DNA from 2 places in the Peribacillus sp. B2I2 genome. Region 1 is predicted to be linked to the other one. Evidence: a T-box and tRNA genes for the amino acid it is inferred to sense, from the RefSeq annotation. Region 1 holds a T-box; the other holds one or more tRNA genes.

Region 1 (6,040 bases):
TGCTTTACTCGTGAGTTCGTATTAATTATCTTATTTTTTATAAAATAGGCCGCCTATTTTATTGTCCATATTTGTCCATGTCGGACACTAGCCCCTCTTTGTTCATAGTCTGAAGGGTAAACACAAAGGGAGGATTTCTTGAAAATGTATAATAATTACGGTTATTACTCTTATAATGTTCCATATTATTATGATAATTCTTATGCTAATTTGCCTTATTATGATGACAGACTTCCAGTACAAACACTGGTTCCAGTAGCCACTATTCAGTCACATTTAAACGCAGGCCGACAAGGTCATTGTTTCAGAGGTTTTTGGGGTAACACCCAGCACACCTTTATTTTGATGGGGATAAATAATGTTACTAATATGGTACAGATACTCGAAGGCGGCATCCCAAATGAGGTTCATCATACAGATATAGTCGGATTACAATATCTAGGATTAACCTGCCCTGTTGGTGGCGGCGGACAAGGTGGTGGCCAAGGTGGTGGCCAAGGCGGCGGACAAGGCGGCGGACAAGGCGGCGGACAAGGCGGCGGACAAGGCGGCGGACAAGGTGGTGGCCAAGGTGGTGGCCAAGGCGGCGGACAAGGTGGTGGCCAAGGTGGTGGCCAAGGCGGCGGACAAGGCGGCCCGGGGGGTAACTGTTTCCAGCAGTTCATTCCTGGCGTTGGCTGGGTATGGATTTGTAGATAGATAAAAAAAAAGACAGACGATATATTCGGCTGTCTTTTTTTATGGGCATTTATGGAAACTCAAGCTTTTACTCGTGAGTTTTGGTGCTTTACTAGTGAATTTCGTGCATTTACTCGTGAGTTTCGCGCATTTACTCGTGAATTTCGTGCTTTTACTCGTGAGTTTCGCGCATTTACTCGTGAGTTTTGGTGCTTTACTAGTGAGTTTCGTGCTTTTACTCGTGAGTTCCGGATTAAGCTCCTTTCTTATTAGATGCTCCGTTCTTTTATTTGCTGGACCATTTTATTGATGAACCGTTCAATTGCGACATTTTCAGATTCTTGTTCCCCGTATTTCCGGACATTCACTTCATTTTCTTTCTCCTCTTTATCGCCAAGGACCAGCATATATGGAATTTTCATAATCTGAGCTTCCCTGACTTTATACCCCATCTTTTCATTCCGATCATCAATTTTCACTCTTATGCCTTGATTCTTCAGTTCTTTTTGAACCTTTAAACAATAATTCAAATGAACTTGTGAGACAGGGATGATCTGTACTTGCAAGGGGGCAAGCCATACCGGAAAAGCACCGGCAAAATGTTCAATCAGGATTCCAAAAAAACGATCGATCGATCCAAATATGGCACGATGAATGACGACAGGACGAACCTTTTCATTATTTTCATCGATGTAAGTCAGATCAAATTTATCGGGCATCTGAAAATCAAGTTGGATTGTTGCACATTGATGGCTTCGTTTTAATGCATCTTTAATATGAAAATCAATTTTCGGTCCATAAAATGCCCCGTCCCCTTCATTTAATTGATAATGTATCCCGATGCTTTCCAGAACATTTTTCAAGGCTGTTTCAGAAGCTTCCCAAAGGGAATCTTCGCCCATTAAATCCTCTGGACGAGTCGAGAGTTCCACCGAATACTCGAAACCAAAAGTGCGATACACCTTATCAATCAGATGAAACACTTGTTTAATTTCACTTTCGATTTGATCCTGCCGAACAAAAATGTGGGCATCATCCTGACAAAATGTACGGACCCGCAACATCCCGTTCAATGCACCGCTATATTCATGACGGTGGACTTGACCGAACTCGGCCATCCGGATGGGTAAATCCCTGTAAGAATAAAGATTGTTTTTGAAAATAAGCATATGACCTGGACAGTTCATAGGCTTCATCGCGAATTTTGTTTGATCCACCTCAGTGAAGTACATATTCTCATGGTAATGATCCCAGTGACCCGAATGTTCCCATAACCGCTGGTTCATCATGAAAGGAGTCCGAACTTCGTCGTAATCAGCTTCAGTCTGGATTTCCCGCGAGAACTTCTCCAATTCATTTCTAACGATTTGTCCTTTCGGTAAATAAAACGGCATTCCAGGAGCTTCCTCCGAAAACATGAATAACTCCAACTGCTTCCCTAATTTGCGGTGATCGCGTTTGGCCGCCTCCTCCAGGAATTTAAAATGATCCTGTAAATCTTTTTTCTTTCGGAAAGCCACACCATACACCCTTTGAAGAACTTCATTTTGATTGTCTCCCCGCCAATAGGCTCCCGATACACGAGTCAATTTGAACGATTTTACAAATGATGTGGATGGAAGGTGGGGTCCTCTGCAAAGATCGACGAATTCCCCCTGTTGATAGATCGTTAGTTTTTCATCTTTAGGGATATTCTTTGCTATATCCAGTTTGAATGACTCCCCTCTATCCTGGAATAACTTCACAGCTTCTGCATAAGACACTTCGATCCTTTTAATTTCCAGATTTTCACTTATGATATGTTCCATCTCTTTTTCAATAGCTTGTAAATCTTCTGAGCTCAAAGGATGATCTAACTTAAAATCATAGTAAAAACCATCTTCTACGACTGGCCCCATCCCTAATTCCACATTTCGGAATAATCTTTTCACAGCCTGTGCCAAAACATGCGCCGATGTATGTCGCAAAACTTGTAATCCTTCATCCGAATCCAGATTCAAGATTGACAGTTCGGCATCCTTATTCAACTTGTGACTTAGATCAACCAGTTGTTTATCCAGTATTCCTACTACTGCCTTTTTCCTTAAACTTGGGCTGATGGACCCTGCCACACTTTCCACTGTCATCCCTTGCGGATATTCCTTTTGCTGCCCATCCGGGAATTGAACTTTAATCATTTTTTCACCCATCACATAAACACCCCTTTTTAGTAATAAAAAAACGCACCCATCCCTATATAAGGGACGAGTGCGTTTATACCCGTGATTCCACCCAATTTCCCATAAGCAAGAAAACACTCATGGCTCTGGAGCTTTTAACGCAGCTTAGACGATATCAGTTACTCTCGTTCACCGATATAGCTCAAAGGCGGTAAATCATTTTCCTAAGCCAGGAAGTTTGCAGCTGCCCTTCCCTCTCTGCAGACCGTAAAAATGATTCATGTCCTTATCATGGCAATATTTTTATATATAAAAAAACGCACCCATCCCTATATAAGGGACGAGTGCGTTTATACCCGTGATTCCACCCAATTTCCCATAAGCAAGAAAACACTCATGGCTCTGGAGCTTTTAACGCAGCTTAGACGATATCAGTTACTCTCGTTCACCGATATAGCTCAAAGGTGGTAAATCATTTTCCTAAGCCAGGAAGTTTGCAGCTGCCCTTCCCTCTCTGCAGACCGTAAAAATGATTCATGTCCTTATCATGGCAATATTTTTATATAAAAAAAACGCACCCATCCCTATATAAGGGACGAGTGCGTTATACCCGTGATTCCACCCAATTTCCCATAAGTAGATTACTCATGGCTCTGGAGCTGTAACGTAGCTTAGACGATATCAGTTACTCTCGTTCACCGATATGGCTCAAAGGCGGTAAATCATTTTCCTAAGCCAGGAAGTTTGCAGCTGCCCTTCCCTCTCTGCAGACCGTAAAAATGATTCATGTCCTTATCAATGCTTCTAAAATGTAAATGGATTTTTATATTGTTATATATATTACAATATATTCCCATAAGTGACAACCTCAAATTTTTTAATTTCATTATAAACACTAAATTGGTATAATTAGTAAAAAGGAGTCGTCATGAAAAGTTTAAGCAATTGGTCTTTCCTATTTGCTGTGATTGGTGCCGTATCATTTTGCTGCGCCTTTTTTTTACCAAAATCCTTCGAGCTTCTAATGGTCTCAGGATTCGGTGCGTTACTTATTGGTATGTTATTTAGTTTCGGGGCCATGTTAAAAAGTGAAAAAGGAAAGACGAAGTTTCTGGCTGTGGCTGCCTTCTTTCTTTTAAGTTTCATTCTGGTTTGGAATGAACCATTTCAAATCGTCAGGCTATTAACCTGGATGAAAAATTAATCAAAACCCGTTCGCCACGACGGGTTTTTGTATGTTTCCTATTTATTTTCATTGTGTGAATCTTCCTCTTTCGCTTCCCTTGGATTCTTTACACTAAGCAATAATGTCAGTCCAGTGGTCCAAAGAATTAGCGCGCATCCAAAGCCAAGTAAGGATAACGGTGCAAAGATTTGATGCTCCCCAAACATGACGGTGTCTGGCACAATAAGTAATGTGATAAGCGCCAATAAACAGAGAAGCACTCCTGTTGCATAGTAGATCTTGATTTGAAAAAGCGCCGCCAAAGGTAAAAAATGAATCCCTACAATAATGGCGATGACTCCAGGAATAAGATCGGTCTGATTGATCATATTACAGATGGCGATGGCAATCCCAATCAGTAAACCTTCGGCAATGAAAACGATATTAAACCAGAAATTCATACGTTTCAAACGCCTAGCCCCATTTTCTGAAACTTGATCGGGCATTTTTTGTGATGTATATATTAAGGAAATGCCCTCTATAACCATTATGATTCCTACGAATATGGCAGCAAGTTCCACGTAAGGAACCCCCCACCCTTGCAATCCCATTACACCGGTACCTGCCCACAACGTGCCGAATAATGCCATGAAAATGACGCCAATTCCAGAACCGCGAAACGCCTCTTTCGATATGAGTCTTGAGGTTTGCATCATCAGTTTCCTTTCATCCACAGGTAATATCGTACATAGAATAATAGTATTGCGCTCACTCCCCGATTATTCATCATCACGGTCTTAAGCCATGCAGCCCAAACTGCAAAAATGCCAAAGCATTGACTATTATGGTGCCACTTCACCTTCAGCCAACATTGAATGGGCTGGCAGCAAATAAAACGACCGTTTTTATCGGGGACCTAAGAGAATATGTCTACTTACCGCCATAATGAGATAATTGCCCTTTTCGTCGATATATTTCTATTTTCGGAGATATAACTGGGTTTTCGTCGATATATTCCTACTTTCGGAGATATAACTGGGTTTGCGCCGATATATTCCTATTTTCGGAGATATAACTGGATTTTCTTCGATATATTCCTACTTTCGGAGATATAACTGGGTTCATACAATATCGCGTCTAATTTAGCATTTTCTTAATTAACTAAGTTGACTATAGAAAAACCTGAGTCCCCAAAGGGGTCTCAGGTTTTTCTATTCCTATCAGCTAAATGGTTTTATCAAATTGGCAATCTTTCAATGAAATTAATTTGGTTTTATGATAAATTTTGTAACCTAACCAAATTGCCAGGAATATCGGTAATCCGATATAGGAGACAGTGACGCCATACCAGTCGATGCTGCCGCTTAGGTATGCTTCATAGTTTTGTCCTGCTATGACAACCATGCAAAGGATGAATGAAAAAATCGGCCCGAATGGAAACCATTTTGCTTTATATTTCAATTCGGTTAAGTCACCACCTTGTGCAACATAGGCACGTCTAAAGCGATAATGGCTTATGGCAATTCCAATCCAGGCGATAAAGCCGGTTAGCCCCGATGCGTTCAATAGCCATGTAAATACATGGTCCCCAAAAATGGAGGTCAAGAAGGCGAGTCCCCCAATAAATGCCGTGATGAGCAAAGCATTCATCGGGATTCCCCTGCGATTGACCTTGCCGAGGAATTTGGGAGCTTGATTATCTTTTGCCATCGACCATAACATCCGTGTTGATGCATAAAGCCCCGAGTTCCCTGCGGATAGTAAGGAAGTTAACACGACAGCATTCATGACGGATGCCGCGAATGCAAGTCCTGCGCGTTCAAAAACAAGTGTGAAAGGGCTTACAGAAATATTTTCCACATCCCCGTTCAGCAAACTTGGGCTCGTATAAGGAATTAACAGGCCGAGTATGAGGATGGCCCCGATGTAAAACAATAGGATGCGCCAAAATACTTGGCGGATCGCATTCGGAACATTTTTTTCGGGTTCCTCACTTTCTCCGGCAGCAATACCAACCAGTTCCGTGCCTTGAAAAGAA
Region 2 (6,040 bases), 610 kb from region 1:
AATATGACTGAATAGAACTTGATCATTCAAGTCCTTCGCCTTTTGTATAGCTGAAGCCAGTCCCTGAAACTGCCCAGTTTCTTCTGAGATAGCCAAAAAAATCCCCCCAAATGTACATTTTAAAAGCTTTTTAACCTATTTAAAGATACACCTCCATTCAACCTCATGTCAATAAAACGCCCCTTTACCGAACGATTCATGCCTGCTTTTTTCCTTATTATATGAATCTTAGCGAATGAAGAGAAATATCCTTTATTTTGGAAGAGAATCTTCCACGAAATCAATTGACACCCTTACCTAATTTTCCTATCCTTATTAGGATAACCTTTTGTGCAACATTTCAATATTTGTTATAATTTCGAGAGAACCAATAATGATTTTGAGGAGAGAAATAATGCAAACAGAATACGACGGACTTCCCCTTAAACGGACCTGGAAGATTTGGTGGGAGTTAATTCGTCCACATACACTAACCGCAGCTTTTGTCCCGGTCTTACTTGGAACTGTGATTGCACTTTTGGATGATGGCGTGAATTGGTTACTATTCGCTGCCATGATGATTGCAAGTATCCTGATTCAAGCTGCAACCAATTTATTCAATGAATACTATGATTTCAAGCGAGGCTTGGATACTGAGGAGTCCGTAGGCATCGGTGGCGGAATCGTCCGTCATGGGATGACCCCCAAACTCATCATGACCTTGGCCCTTGGCATGTATGCCATCGCACTCATAATCGGAATCTATATCTGTGCCGCATCATCTTGGTGGCTTGCTGCAGTAGGCCTGGTTTGCATGCTTGTCGGCTATCTTTATACAGGCGGTCCCCTACCCATTTCATATACACCATTCGGGGAACTTTTTTCTGGATTGTTCATGGGCTTTTTGATAATCCTGATCGCCTTTTTCATTCAAACCGGTCATGTTTCCTCAACAGCCATCTTAATTGCCATTCCAAGTGGAATATTGGTCGGGTTGATCAACTTATCCAATAACCTCCGTGACCATGATGGGGATAAGGCACATGGCCGCAAAACCATGCCTGTAGTGATGGGCAGGAAAAACGCACTGAAATTCATGGCAATCATGTTTGCCTTCTCTTATCTATGGCTGGTTGGGTTAGTCCTTACCGGAAACGTAACAGCGTGGATTCTCCTTGCCTTCCTAAGCATCCCGAAAGCCATGGCCGCAATCAAAGGCTTCGTAGGTAAAACGCAGCCGATCACCATGGTGCCAGCAATGAAAGCCACGGCCCAGACGAACACCTTCTTTGGCTTACTCATGGCCATTGGATTATTCATCAGCTATCTAATATGATTTCCAAGGACTGAGCTCATCCGCTCAGTCTTTTTTCTATCTTCCGTTCCATTTTGTTTTCCTATACTACGATTCGGGTAATAGATAATACAACCATCTTACCAAAATAAAATGAGATATGGACTTTAGAAGGAGTGAAACGGATATGGCAACCAAACAGCAAATGCAAAAATTCAAAAAAGAACTGCTTCAAGAAAAAGATGAGCTTGGAAACAGGATTCAAAATGATGAACAATCCGTTCTGGATAAAAGCCAGACTGAATCCGTAGGGGAATTATCATCCTATGATAATCATCCTGCTGACCTAGGAACAGAATTATTCGAGATGGAACGGAACCAAGCACTGGATGAGCATGCACAATCTGAAATGGAGAAAATAGAAGAAGCATTGTATGCCATAGAAGAGGGTACGTATGGCCATTGTAAAACCTGCAATATAGAAATACCCATCGATAGGCTTGAAGCGATCCCAAGCACTCTTTACTGTGTCGAGCATGCCCCAGAACGGCCTACTGCACAAGACCGACCAGTGGAAGAGGATATATTGATTCCATCCAAGGGTGATCATTTTGAAAATCGTCATGGAAATGAAATAGTGGATAAAGAGGATAGCTTTGGTGAAGTCGCCAAATTCGGTACATCCGAAACGCCATCTGATTACACCGGCGATCATGACAATTATAATGATCTTTATAAAACCGAAGATGAAACGGATGGATTTCCAGAAGACTATGAAGGATTTGCAGCAAATGATATCGAAGGAAAAAATAGGGTGGATATACCGAACAAAAAGCAAAAGGAATATGAAGATACATTAGATGAAGAAAATATCGATTCCCAGCTTGGAGACATTCCTTATAAACAAAAAGATACTTATATCAATGAAAAGAAATGAAAAAAAGAAGCATACATGGATGTATGCTTCCTTTTTTGTTATGACCCGTACGGGATTCGAACCCGTGTTACCGCCGTGAAAGGGCGGTGTCTTAACCGCTTGACCAACGGGCCAAATGGCGGAGAAGGAGGGATTTGAACCCTCGCGCCGCTCGCGCGACCTACACCCTTAGCAGGGGCGCCTCTTCAGCCTCTTGAGTACTTCCCCATGGCTCCGCAGGTAGGACTCGAACCTACGACCGTTCGGTTAACAGCCGAATGCTCTACCACTGAGCTACTGCGGAACAATATAAATATGGTGGGCCTAAATGGACTCGAACCATCGACCTCACGCTTATCAGGCGTGCGCTCTAACCAGCTGAGCTATAGGCCCATATTTGGAGCGGGTGAAGGGAATCGAACCCTCATCATCAGCTTGGAAGGCTGAGGTTTTACCACTAAACTACACCCGCGAAATGGGGCGACTGATGGGAATCGAACCCACGAATGCCTGAACCACAATCAGGTGCGTTAACCACTTCGCCACAACCGCCGTAATATGAAAGATATGGTGGCTCAGGACGGAATCGAACCGCCGACACAAGGATTTTCAGTCCTTTGCTCTACCGACTGAGCTACTGAGCCACATTTGTATTAAATTTAAAAAATGGCGGTCCCGACGGGAATCGAACCCGCGATCTCCTGCGTGACAGGCAGGCATGTTAACCGCTACACCACGGGACCTAATAATTGCGGGGACAGGATTTGAACCTGCGACCTTCGGGTTATGAGCCCGACGAGCTACCGGACTGCTCCACCCCGCGACGGTAATAATGAAACGATTTGCATCAAGTTTTCGTGTATATTGTTTTTTCGCTTCCTCTATGTAAGGTTGTTTCAAAACAACTTGCTGCTTTTTAAAAAAATGGAGGAGGTAGAGGGATTCGAACCCCCGCGGGATTTGACTCCCCTGTCGGTTTTCAAGACCGATCCCTTCAGCCGAACTTGGGTATACCTCCACGGCTTTAAAAAATGCATATGGTGGACCTTGTAGGACTCGAACCTACGACCGGACGGTTATGAGCCGTCTGCTCTAACCAGCTGAGCTAAAGGTCCTTATATTTATTGGTAGCGGCGGAGGGGATCGAACCCCCGACCTCACGGGTATGAACCGTACGCTCTAGCCAGCTGAGCTACACCGCCAATATAATATAAGTATCTGATTGAAAAATGGTGGAGCCTAGCGGGATCGAACCGCTGACCTCCTGCGTGCAAGGCAGGCGCTCTCCCAGCTGAGCTAAGGCCCCATTCATTAAAAATCACGTGGTCGGGAAGACAGGATTCGAACCTGCGACCCCTTGGTCCCAAACCAAGTGCTCTACCAAGCTGAGCTACTTCCCGCAATAAAACATGGTGCGCCCGGCGGGAGTCGAACCTACAACCTTCTGATTCGTAGTCAGATGCTCTATCCAATTGAGCTACGGGCGCATATTAAGATGGTGCCGAGGACCGGAATCGAACCGGTACGGTAGTCACCTACCGCAGGATTTTAAGTCCTGTGCGTCTGCCAGTTCCGCCACCCCGGCACATACGAAAAGTGGAGCGGAAGACGGGATTCGAACCCGCGACCCCAACCTTGGCAAGGTTGTATTCTACCACTGAACTACTTCCGCATGAAAGATGCGGGTGAAGGGACTTGAACCCCCACGCCTTGCGGCGCCAGATCCTAAGTCTGGTGCGTCTGCCAATTCCGCCACACCCGCATATAAAATGGTGAGCCATGAAGGATTCGAACCTTCGACCCTCTGATTAAAAGTCAGATGCTCTACCAACTGAGCTAATGGCTCGTGCTTGTACTATTTCAAAAAATGGTGCCGGCAAGAGGACTTGAACCCCCAACCTACTGATTACAAGTCAGTTGCTCTACCAGTTGAGCTACACCGGCAGGTGTAAAATGGTGGAGGATGACGGGATCGAACCGCCGACCCTCTGCTTGTAAGGCAGATGCTCTCCCAGCTGAGCTAATCCTCCATATAAAACCTGCTTGGCGACGTCCTACTCTCACAGGGGGAAACCCCCAACTACCATCGGCGCTGAAGAGCTTAACTGCCGTGTTCGGAATGGGAACGGGTGTGACCTCTTCGCTATCGTCACCAAACAATGTTAACATTTTTTCAAGACATATATTATTATAACGTCTTTTCGAAAAAATGCAAGAAGAAATTTTCATTCCTTCAAAACTAGATAATAAGAAGGTATTTCATTTTTTTAAAGCGTTGGTTAAGTCCTCGATCTATTAGTATCAGTCAGCTCCACATGTCGCCACGCTTCCACCTCTGACCTATCAACCTGATCATCTTTCAGGGATCTTACTAGCTTGCGCCATGGGAAATCTCATCTTGAGGGGGGCTTCATGCTTAGATGCTTTCAGCACTTATCCCGTCCGCACGTAGCTACCCAGCTATGCCTTTGGCAAGACAACTGGTACACCAGCGGTGCGTCCATCCCGGTCCTCTCGTACTAAGGACAGCTCCTCTCAAATTTCCTGCGCCCGCGACGGATAGGGACCGAACTGTCTCACGACGTTCTGAACCCAGCTCGCGTACCGCTTTAATGGGCGAACAGCCCAACCCTTGGGACCGACTACAGCCCCAGGATGCGATGAGCCGACATCGAGGTGCCAAACCTCCCCGTCGATGTGGACTCTTGGGGGAGATAAGCCTGTTATCCCCGGGGTAGCTTTTATCCGTTGAGCGATGGCCCTTCCATGCGGAACCACCGGATCACTAAGCCCGACTTTCGTCCCTGCTCGACTTGTAGGTCTCGCAGTCAAGCTCCCTTGTGCCTTTACACTCTACGAATGATTTCCAACCATTCTGAGGGAACCTTTGGGCGCCTCCGTTACTCTTTAGGAGGCGACCGCCCCAGTCAAACTGCCCACCTGACACTGTCTCCCACCCCGATAAGGGGCGCGGGTTAGAATTTCAATACAGCCAGGGTAGTATCCCACCAACGCCTCCACCGAAGCTAGCGCTCCGGCTTCTCAGGCTCCTACCTATCCTGTACAAGCTGTACCAAAATTCAATATCAGGCTGCAGTAAAGCTCCACGGGGTCTTTCCGTCCTGTCGCGGGTAACCTGCATCTTCACAGGTACTATAATTTCACCGAGTCTCTCGTTGAGACAGTGCCCAGATCGTTACACCTTTCGTGCGGGTCGGAACTTACCCGACAAGGAATTTCGCTACCTTAGGACCGTTATAGTTACGGCCGCCGTTTACTGGGGCTTCGGTTCAAAGCTTCGCTTGCGCTAACCTCTCCCCTTAACCTTCCAGCACCGGGCAGGTGTCAGCCCCTATACTTCGCCTTGCGGCTTCGCAGAGACCTGTGTTTTTGCTAAACAGTCGCCTGGGCCTATTCACTGCGGCTTTTCCGGGCTATTCACCCTAAAAAGCACCCCTTCTCCCGAAGTTACGGGGTCATTTTGCCGAGTTCCTTAACGAGAGTTCTCTCGCACACCTTAGGATTCTCTCCTCGCCTACCTGTGTCGGTTTGCGGTACGGGCACCTTACATCTCACTAGAGGCTTTTCTTGGCAGCGTGGAATCAGGAACTTCGGTACTATATTTCCCTCGCCATCACAGCTCCGCCTTAATGGAAACGGGATTTGCCTCGTTTCCGGCCTAACTGCTTGGACGCGCATATCCAACAGCGCGCTTACCCTATCCTTCTGCGTCCCCCCATCGTTCAAACGATGTATAGGTGGTACAGGAATATCAACCTGTTGTCCATCGCCTACGCCTTTCGGCCTCGGCTTAGGTCCCGACTAACCCTGAGCGGACGAGCCTTCCTCAG

What was found. The T-box of region 1 lies ahead of thrS (threonine--tRNA ligase). A T-box ahead of a tRNA ligase gene usually reads a tRNA of that ligase, here a tRNA-Thr.
Region 2: it has a tRNA-Thr gene. The T-box ahead of thrS (threonine--tRNA ligase) is inferred to sense a tRNA for this amino acid. The anticodon was not compared.

Annotation. Positions count from the first base shown of each region.
Region 1 is NZ_JBGCCB010000001.1:4,338,126-4,344,165, forward strand. It holds gene ABIE66_RS21505 (hypothetical protein) at 139-699, shown strand; gene ABIE66_RS21510 (hypothetical protein) at 773-988, shown strand; gene thrS (threonine--tRNA ligase) at 948-2,855, opposite strand; T-box leader at 2,915-3,139, opposite strand; T-box leader at 3,171-3,395, opposite strand; T-box leader at 3,426-3,645, opposite strand; gene ABIE66_RS21520 (hypothetical protein) at 3,766-4,041, shown strand; gene ABIE66_RS21525 (DUF7010 family protein) at 4,080-4,715, opposite strand; gene ABIE66_RS21530 (amino acid permease) at 5,227-6,040, opposite strand, start outside.
Region 2 is NZ_JBGCCB010000001.1:4,943,902-4,949,941, forward strand. It holds gene ABIE66_RS24565 (isochorismate synthase) at 1-96, opposite strand, end outside; gene ABIE66_RS24570 (1,4-dihydroxy-2-naphthoate polyprenyltransferase) at 395-1,315, shown strand; gene ABIE66_RS24575 (TraR/DksA C4-type zinc finger protein) at 1,461-2,210, shown strand; tRNA gene ABIE66_RS24580 (tRNA-Glu) at 2,252-2,323, opposite strand; tRNA gene ABIE66_RS24585 (tRNA-Ser) at 2,327-2,417, opposite strand; tRNA gene ABIE66_RS24590 (tRNA-Asn) at 2,419-2,493, opposite strand; tRNA gene ABIE66_RS24595 (tRNA-Ile) at 2,506-2,582, opposite strand; tRNA gene ABIE66_RS24600 (tRNA-Gly) at 2,588-2,661, opposite strand; tRNA gene ABIE66_RS24605 (tRNA-His) at 2,666-2,741, opposite strand; tRNA gene ABIE66_RS24610 (tRNA-Phe) at 2,758-2,833, opposite strand; tRNA gene ABIE66_RS24615 (tRNA-Asp) at 2,857-2,932, opposite strand; tRNA gene ABIE66_RS24620 (tRNA-Met) at 2,939-3,012, opposite strand; tRNA gene ABIE66_RS24625 (tRNA-Ser) at 3,115-3,207, opposite strand; tRNA gene ABIE66_RS24630 (tRNA-Ile) at 3,228-3,304, opposite strand; tRNA gene ABIE66_RS24635 (tRNA-Met) at 3,315-3,391, opposite strand; tRNA gene ABIE66_RS24640 (tRNA-Ala) at 3,420-3,495, opposite strand; tRNA gene ABIE66_RS24645 (tRNA-Pro) at 3,513-3,589, opposite strand; tRNA gene ABIE66_RS24650 (tRNA-Arg) at 3,600-3,676, opposite strand; tRNA gene ABIE66_RS24655 (tRNA-Leu) at 3,686-3,774, opposite strand; tRNA gene ABIE66_RS24660 (tRNA-Gly) at 3,787-3,861, opposite strand; tRNA gene ABIE66_RS24665 (tRNA-Leu) at 3,870-3,951, opposite strand; tRNA gene ABIE66_RS24670 (tRNA-Lys) at 3,960-4,035, opposite strand; tRNA gene ABIE66_RS24675 (tRNA-Thr) at 4,058-4,133, opposite strand; tRNA gene ABIE66_RS24680 (tRNA-Val) at 4,144-4,219, opposite strand; rRNA gene rrf (5S ribosomal RNA) at 4,231-4,346, opposite strand; rRNA gene ABIE66_RS24690 (23S ribosomal RNA) at 4,465-6,040, opposite strand, start outside.